Regions from separate parts of the Micromonospora noduli genome, predicted to be linked through region 1. Evidence: riboswitches for the same ligand, from Rfam matches in the RefSeq annotation. Region 1 holds a riboswitch; the other holds the start of a gene.
What was found. A riboswitch is a leader RNA that binds a small molecule or an ion and turns the genes downstream of it on or off. The one in region 1 is predicted to bind thiamine pyrophosphate.
Positions count from the first base shown of each region.

Region 2: linked by a shared signal. The riboswitch ahead of MED15_RS26695 (ECF transporter S component) and the one ahead of thiE (thiamine phosphate synthase) in region 1 are both predicted to bind thiamine pyrophosphate.

Region 1 is NZ_PYAC01000039.1:15,163-19,321, reverse strand. Features, by position in the region: gene thiS (sulfur carrier protein ThiS) at 1-104, opposite strand, end outside; gene thiO (glycine oxidase ThiO) at 95-1,264, opposite strand; gene thiE (thiamine phosphate synthase) at 1,258-1,884, opposite strand; TPP riboswitch at 1,879-1,988, opposite strand; gene MED15_RS26795 (ThuA domain-containing protein) at 2,302-4,159, shown strand, end outside.
Region 2 is NZ_PYAC01000037.1:14,451-18,609, forward strand. Features, by position in the region: gene MED15_RS26680 (sugar isomerase domain-containing protein) at 1-728, opposite strand, end outside; gene MED15_RS26685 (AAC(3) family N-acetyltransferase) at 725-913, opposite strand; gene MED15_RS26690 (alpha/beta fold hydrolase) at 932-1,762, opposite strand; TPP riboswitch at 1,870-1,974, shown strand; gene MED15_RS26695 (ECF transporter S component) at 2,049-2,642, shown strand; gene MED15_RS26700 (ABC transporter ATP-binding protein) at 2,759-4,159, shown strand, end outside.

The sequences.
Region 1 (4,159 bases):
GCGACCGCCACCCCACGTGGCTGCGCCACGATGTCGCGGACCAGGTCCGCCACGGACGCGCCGGCGGCGACGCTGCGCCCGGCCCCGTTCACCGTCAACTCCACAGGTCCCCCTCCGTCGTCGGTTCAGGTCCGCCCGACGCGGCCGCCGCGGCGGCACCGCCGAAGCGGTCGGCCCGGAAGGGCGCGAGCAGCGGGTCGGGTACGCCGCCGAGCACCAGGTCGGCGATCAGGTCGGCGGTGATCGGGGTGAGCACGATGCCGTGCCGGTGGTGCCCGGTGGCGGCCAGGACGTCCGGTCGGTCGGGCAGCGGCCCGAGGATCGGCGCGTTGTCCGGGGTGCCCGGGCGCAGCCCGGCGACCGCCTCGACCAGGTCGTACTCGGCCAGCTCGGGCAGCAGGTCGACCCCGGCGCGCAGCAGCCGTTGCACAGCACCGGCGGTGACAGTGGTGTCCGAGCGCTCCTCGACCGTCGCGCCGAGCACGACCTCACCGTCGGCGCGGGGCACCAGGTAGACGTGCTCGCCGTCGGCGTACCCCCGGATCACGTGCCGGAAGCCCGGCGCGACGCCGTCGGGCGCGCGGAGCCGGAGGATCTGGCCCTTCACCGGCCGCACGGGCAGGCCGGTGAGCGCGGCGGCCCCGCAGCCGGCGGCGACCACAATGACCGGTGCATCCACATCGGACAGGAACCGGACCGGCTGCGGCACGAGCACCGCGCCGGCCCGCTGCGCGGCCGCGCGCAGCGCCGGCACCAGCAGCCGGGGGTCGACCTGGTGATCGGTGGGCGCGAGCGCGCCGCCGCGCACCCGTGGGGCGAGCGCCGGTTCGCTGTCGCGCAGCTCGCTGGGGCGCAGCGGCGTCACGGGCAGACCCAACCCCTGCTGGTACGCCCACAGCCGGCGCGCCTCGGCCAGGTCGTCGCCGGTGAGCCCGACCATCAGGGTGCCCTCGGTCCGGTAGCCGATCTCGACTCCGGTCGCCTCGGTCAACTCAGCGGCGAACGCCGGCCAGCGGGCGGCGGACGCCAGCAGCAACCCGGTCAGCTGCCGCTCACCGAAGTACGCCTCGGCGACCGGGGAGAGCATGCCGGCGGCCACCGCCGACGCCCCCGAGCCGGGCGCCGGATCGTGCACCACCACCCGCAGCCCACGCGCGGCGCAACGCCAGGCGATCGCCAGCCCGATCGGCCCCGCCCCCACCACTGCCACGTCCGGCCGGACCCGGTCGCTCGACAGCGCTGACGGGGACCGGCCGGTCAGCACGTCAGGGCCTCGATCAGCTCGGCGGTAGCCCGTGCCGGGTCGGCTGCGGTGGAGACGGCACCGACCACCGCCACCCCGTACGCCCCGGCGGCCCGCAGCGCCGGCACCCGGGCGGCGGTCACTCCGCCGATCGCGATGACCGGAACGTCGACGGCGTCGACGACGGCGCGCACCCCGGCGGGCCCGATGGGGTCCGGCAGGCCGGTCTTTGTGCTGGTGGTGTGACACGGCCCGACGCCCAGGTAACTGGCGCCCGCCGCGACGGCCTCGCACGCCGGGCCCGGCGCCCGAGCGGTGGCGCCCAGCACACCGGTGGGGCCGAGCACCCGGCGGGCGGCGGCGACCGGCAGGTCGTCGACACCGACGTGCCCACCGGCGGCGCCCACCGCCAGCGCCACGTGCAACCGGTCGTTGACCAGGCAGGTCGCCCGGTACGACGCGCAGAGCGCGAGCACCCGCCGGGTCAGGTCGTACGCCTCGCGGTCGGTGGCGGAATCCTCGACCCGGACCTGCACCACCAGGTCGGCGTGGGCCACTGTGAGGGCGGCGCGAACCACGGCGAGTGGGTCGCGACCTTCTCGGGTGTCGGTGATGAGATGCAATCGCCCCAGGGACGGCACGGCAACGCTCCTCCCTGCGCCGGCATTACCCGGATCAGGTTCGACGGTCGGGGGCTGTCAGCCCCCCTCTCAGCCCGGTACACCGGGCTCCCGTGGGTTACTTGCGTGTCACCGTACGACAGATCCGCCGGCCTGCCAAGGCACGGGGTCGGCGGTGGCCGGCCGGTCGGGCCGCGCCAAAACGAGCGAGATCCAATGGGGCACTTCATACGGTCCTGTTCGGAATGTCGCCCCCCGTTGCAGAACCGTTACCCGTCCGCATCTTGCCCGACATCGAGCGAGCCGAATTAATTTGTTCAGCGATTCGACAAAATGTCGGTGGGGGCACCCTGGCAGGGTGCGACCACCGGCTCCATCAGGGAGGGCCTTCGGCGAGCCGACTCCCGCGAGCTCTGTCACTACGACACAGGAGGCGGCGTGTCCCGTTCTCGTCGTGCCCGCTTACCCATCACCGCAACCCTGATCTCCCTGGCCATGGCCTCGACCACCCTGTTCGGCGCGCCCGCGCAGGCGGCCGCCCAGGTTCCCCCACGGGATGCGAAAGCCGCAGCCCCGGTCAGCCAGGTGGCGCCGAAGGCGCCAAAGGCCGCGGCCGATCCCTTCTCCGTCCTCGTCTTCTCCAAGACCGCCGGCTTCCGGCACGACTCCATCCCCACCGGCATCGCCGCCATCCAGCAACTCGGCGTCGACAACGGATTCACTGTGGACAACTCCGAGGACGGCGCCGCATTCAACGACGCCAACCTGGCGAAGTACAAGGCGGTGATCTGGCTCTCCACCACCGGTGACGTGCTCAACGCCGACCAGCAGGCCGCGTTCGAGCGGTACGTGAAGGCCGGTGGCGGCTACGTCGGCATCCACGCCGCGTCGGACACCGAGTACAGCTGGGCCTGGTACGGCGACCTGGTCGGCGCGTACTTCGCCAACCACCCGCAGAACCAGCAGGCCACGGTCAAGGTGGAGGACCACGCCCACCCGTCCACGGCCGGGTTGCCGGACCGGTGGTCCCGGTTCGACGAGTGGTACAACTACCAGACCAACCCCCGGCCGGACGTGCACGTGCTGGCCAGCCTGGACGAGAAGAGCTACACCGCCGGCGCCGGCGCGATGGGTGCGGACCACCCGATCGCCTGGTGTCAGGACTACGACGGTGGCCGCTCCTGGTACACCGGTGGCGGGCACACCCGGGAGTCGTACGCCGAGCCCGAGTTCCTCTCCCACCTGCTCGGCGGCATCCGCACCGCAGCCGGCGTCGAGAACGCCGACTGCGGCGCCTCGAAGACCTCGAACTTCGAGAAGGTCACGCTGGACAGCAACACCAGCAACCCGATGGAGCTGGACGTCGCCCCCGACGGGCGGGTCTTCTACATCGAGCGCGACGGTCGCGTGCAGATCGTGAAGCCGGACACCGGCAACACCGTCACCGCCGTCGACCTGGACGTCTTCACCGGTAACGAGGACGGCCTCATCGGCATCCGGCTCGACCCGGACTTCGCCACCAACAAGTGGGTGTACCTGTACTACGCCCCGAACGACGGGGTCACCCGCAACCTGCTGTCCCGGTTCACGGTGACCGGCGACACCATCGACCTGGCCAGCGAGAAGCAGGTGCTACGGGTCGACACCCAGCGCAACACCTGCTGCCACGCCGGCGGCAGCATGGCCTTCGACGGCGACGGCAACCTCTACCTGGCCACCGGTGACAACACCAACCCGTTCGAGTCGAACTCGTACTCGCCGCTCGACGAGCGGTCGGGCCGCCAGGACTACGACGCGCAGCGCACCTCCGCCAACACCAACGACCTGCGCGGCAAGGTGATCCGGATCCACCCGGAGGACGACGGGACGTACACCGTTCCGGCGGGCAACCTCTTCGCGGCGGGCACCGAGAAGACCCGCCCCGAGATCTACGCGATGGGCTTCCGCAACCCGTTCCGGATCGGCACCGACCCGAAGACCAACACGCTGTACGTCGCGGACTACGGACCGGACGCCAACGCGGACAACCCGAACCGGGGCCCCCGCGGTCTGGTCGAGTGGAACGTCGTCACCCCGGGCAACTACGGCTGGCCGTACTGCACGGGCACGAATGAGGCGTACAACGACTACACGTTCCCGTCCGGCCCGAGCGGTCCGAAGTTCGACTGCGCGGCGCCGGTGAACAACTCGCCCAACAACACGGGCCTGACCAACCTCCCGCCGGTGGTCCCGGCGACCGTCGACTACGGGTACGCCGGTGACGCGCGTTACCCGGAGATCGGCGGCGGCGGCGCCC
Region 2 (4,159 bases), on a different contig from region 1:
CCCGCGTACCGCGCTTCCAGCTCGTTGTTGTGCGCGTCGCCGTCCGGGATGTTCGCCGACAGGTAGACCGGGGGCCGCTCCCCCGCCGCCAGCAACCGCGCCACGACCTCCACGGTCACCTGCTGCGCCAGCAGCGCCGCTGTGATCGAGGAGACCGCGCCGACCGCGCCGCCACCGGGCAGGGGCAGCGTCGCGTCGCCGTACGGTGCGCCGTTGTCGAGCACCACGTCGGCGAGGTCGCTCAGCTTGCGCCCGGACGGGTGCCGGGAGGTCATCCGGCCGGAGTGCTGCGCCGAGGTGATCGCCACCAACCCGTGACCGTGCTCCTTCACCAGCGTGGCGAACTCCACCATCGCGCCGTTGACCCCGGAGTTCGAGGCCAGCACGAAGACGTCGGTGGGGCGCACCGGGGCCAGCTCGTAGAGGCGGTGCGCGACGGCCGGGTCCCGTTCCAGCAGCGGGCCCAGCCGGTCGGCCGGTTCGCCGCCGAGCAGCACCAGGTCGCGTAGCGCGATCCGGTTGGTCGGCACCAGCCCGCCGGCCCGTCCGGCGATCTCCATGGCGAGGGCCTCCGAGTGCCCGGTGCCGAACGCGTGCACCACGCCGTCGGCTCGGACGGCCTCGGCGATCAGGTCGGCGGCCCGCCCCACCGCCTCCCGCTGACTGGCGGCCACCCGCCCGATCGTCTCGGTCACCACGGCCAGGTAGTCCTCGGCACTCACCGTCATACGTCCTCCGTCGTTCGATTACGAGCCAGCCAGCGAACCGCGAAGTCGACCGCCGCCCGCTGGCGCATCAACCTGCCGGTCCCGGTGCCGACCGGTGCGGTGCGTACCGCTCCGGTGGCCTCCAGGTCCCCGCCCAACGCGGCGAAGTCGTCCGCGTCGAGTCGTACGTCCTGCCACCGGTTCACCTCGCGGACCCGCACGGCTCAGGCCGTTCCGCCGGCTCGGGCCAGGATCGCCTCGGCGAGCGGGGCCGGCGCCGCGTCCGGGATCCAGTGACTCACCCCGGGCAGCTGCACGAAGCGGTAGTCCCCAGTGACGTTCTGCGCGCACGCCTCGGCGGCGGTCCGGCCGATGGCGACGTCCCGGTCACTCCAGACGTACGTGGTGGGCACCTCGACCGGGCCGACGCCGGCCAGGTCGGCGCGGGACATCGCCCGGTACCAGTTCAGCGCGGCGGTGAGCGCCCCCGGCTCACGCATCGGGTCGGCGTACCGGTTCACCCGGGACGTGTCGCCCACCCCGCCGAGCAGCTTGCGCAACGCGGTGGCGTGCCACGCCAGCAGCACCTTCTCCGCCTTGTCGGGCTTGCGGAACAGCGCGATGTACGACGAGCGGGCCTTCTGTTGGGCGTCGGTGCTCAGGGCGTGCGCCATGGCCGCCGGATGCGGTACGGACACCGCGGTCAGCGTGTGCACCCGCTCGGGGTGCCGGGCGGCAACCGCCCAGGCCACGATCGCGCCCCAGTCGTGGCCGACCAGGTGCACGGCGTCCAGCCCGAGCCCGTCGAGCACCGCGACCACGTCGGTGACCAGTTCGGGGATCCGGTAGTCGGCCACCGCCGTGGGCCGGGCGCCGGGTGAGTAACCGCGCTGGTCCAGCGCGTACGTGCGCAGCCCACCCGCGTGCAGCGCCGGCACCACGTCGTCCCACTCGCCACTGTGCTGAGGGAAACCGTGCAGCAGCAGGACGGGTACGCCGTCCGTCGGACCGCCGACGGTCACCTCGAACGTGAAGCCTCGCGCGTCAACCCGCATGATCGGAAGCGTACCCAGCCCGCGGTCGGCCGGTCGCTCCCGCAGGTCAGGCGGACGCCCTGCTGGGCCCGTGCCCCCGGTCGGTGTTAGCGTCAGCGAGACAACTTCATATCCGACAGGGGAGCGCACAGCGCTGAGAGTGCGGGCACGCCCGCAGACCCTCGAACCTGATCTGGGTAATGCCAGCGCAGGGAGTTCGGTCGACCTCCAGCCGCGCCGCAGTCCGGTGCCACCGGACGCGGCGTGCGTCTTCTCCTGGTTCGCACTCACGAACTGGGAGCAACACATGAAATCCACCACCGACACACACCGTTGGCGCACCATCGACATCGTGGTCGCCTCGGTGATCGCGGTCGCCTTCGGCGTCATCTTCTGGGCCTGGGGCCTGGTCTGGAGCGCCACCGAGGGCGCGTTCGCCTTCTTCCCGCCGGCGCAGACGCTGCTCTACGGCGTCTGGCTGATGCCGGCGGTGATCGGTGGGCTGGTCATCCGCAAGCCCGGCGCCGCGCTGTACTGCGAGACGGTGGCCGCGGTCCTGTCCGCGCTGCTGGGCAGCCAGTGGGCCGGCACGGTGATCCCGCAGGGCATCGTGCAGGGCATCGGTGCCGAGCTGGCCTTCGCCGCCTTCCGGTACCGGTCGTTCCGGCTGCCGACCGCGGTGTTCGCGGGCGCGCTGACCGGCCTCAGCGCCGCGCTGTTCGACTTTTTCGTCTGGAACGTCGACTACGCGCTGACCGACTACCGCATCCCGTACGCGCTGCTCACCATCGTCAGCGCCACAGTGATCGCCGGCCTCGGCGGCTGGCTGCTCACGAACGCACTGGCCAACACCGGCGTCCTGGACCGCTTCCCCGCAGGCCGAAACCGAGCCCTGGTCTAACCCCACCCACTCGCGCGTTGATCAAGAGGTTTGCGTCAACGGAAGGCGATTTCCTGACGCAAACCTCTTGATCAACCGGGGTGGACGGGGCCGGTTGGGTGGGAGGGGGTGGGTTGGTGGGCGGGGTACTGCTGCGGGGGTTCGGGTGGCGGCACGCTGGGCGGCGCGCCTGGGCCGTGCGCGGGGTTGATCTGCGGGTTGAGGCTGGGGAGCGGGTTTTGCTGCTCGGGCCCTCCGGGGCTGGTAAGAGCACACTGCTCAGCGCGCTGGCCGGGCTGCTTCCCGAGGACTCCGGCGAGCAGGAGGGCACCGTCGAGATCGACGGGCTCGACCCGCGCAAGGGGCGGGAACGGGTCGGCATCGTCTTCCAGGACCCGGAGACCCAACTGGTGATGGCGCGCTGCGGCGACGACGTCGCGTTCGGGCTGGAGAACCGGGGCGTGCCGGCCGACGAGATCTGGCCCCGGGTGGACGAGGCGCTGCACCGGGTCGGCTTCCCGTACTCCCGGGACCGCCACACCGCGGCGCTCTCCGGCGGCGAACAGCAACGCCTCGCCCTGGCCGGCGCGCTGGCCCTGCGCCCCGCCCTGCTGCTGCTCGACGAGCCGACAGCCAACCTCGACCCGGCCGGAGCCGAGCTGGTCCGGCACGCGGTGGCCGGCGCGCTGGACGCCGACACCACGCTGATCCTGGTCGAGCACCGGGTCGCCGAGGCACTGCCGCTGGTCGACCGGGTGGTCGTCCTGGAACCGGGCGGCGGCGTCCGCGCGGACGGCACACCCGAGGCGGTCTTCGCCGCCCACGGCGCAGCCCTGGCCGCCGAGGGGGTCTGGGTGCCCGGTCACCCCATCTCGCCCCGAGCGGCCACCGCCGACCCCGGGGAGGTGTTGCTCACCGCCGACCGGCTCGGCCTGCCGCCCCGGCTGGGCTCCACCGACCTGGCGGTACGCGCCGGTGAGGCACTCGCCGTACGCGGACCCAACGGTGCCGGCAAGTCCACCCTGGCGTTGCTGCTCGGCGGTCTGCTCCGGCCCGGCGACGGTCGGGTCACCGCGTCCGCCGAGTTGGCCGGCGCGGACCACCGCACTCCCCCGCACCGGTGGCGGGCGCCCGCGCTGGCCCGACGGATCGGGTCGGTCTTTCAGGATCCGGAGCACCAGTTCGTCACCAGCACGGTCTTCGACGAGCTGGCGCTGGGCCCGCGCCGCACCGGTCAACCCGAGGCGGCCGTCAAGGAGACAGTGGCCGGGCTGCTGGACCGGCTACGGCTGGCCCGGCTCGCCGCTGCCAACCCGTACACCCTCTCGGGTGGTGAGGCGCGGCGGCTGAGCGTCGCGACCGCCCTGGCCACCGCGCCACGCCTGCTGATCTGCGACGAACCCACCTTCGGCCAGGACCGGCGGACCTGGCGGGAGCTGGTCGACCTCTTCGCCGACCTGCGCGACGCCGGGCACGGCGTGGTCACTGTCACCCACGACGCGGACTTCGTCGCCGCGCTCGCCGACCGCACCGTCACC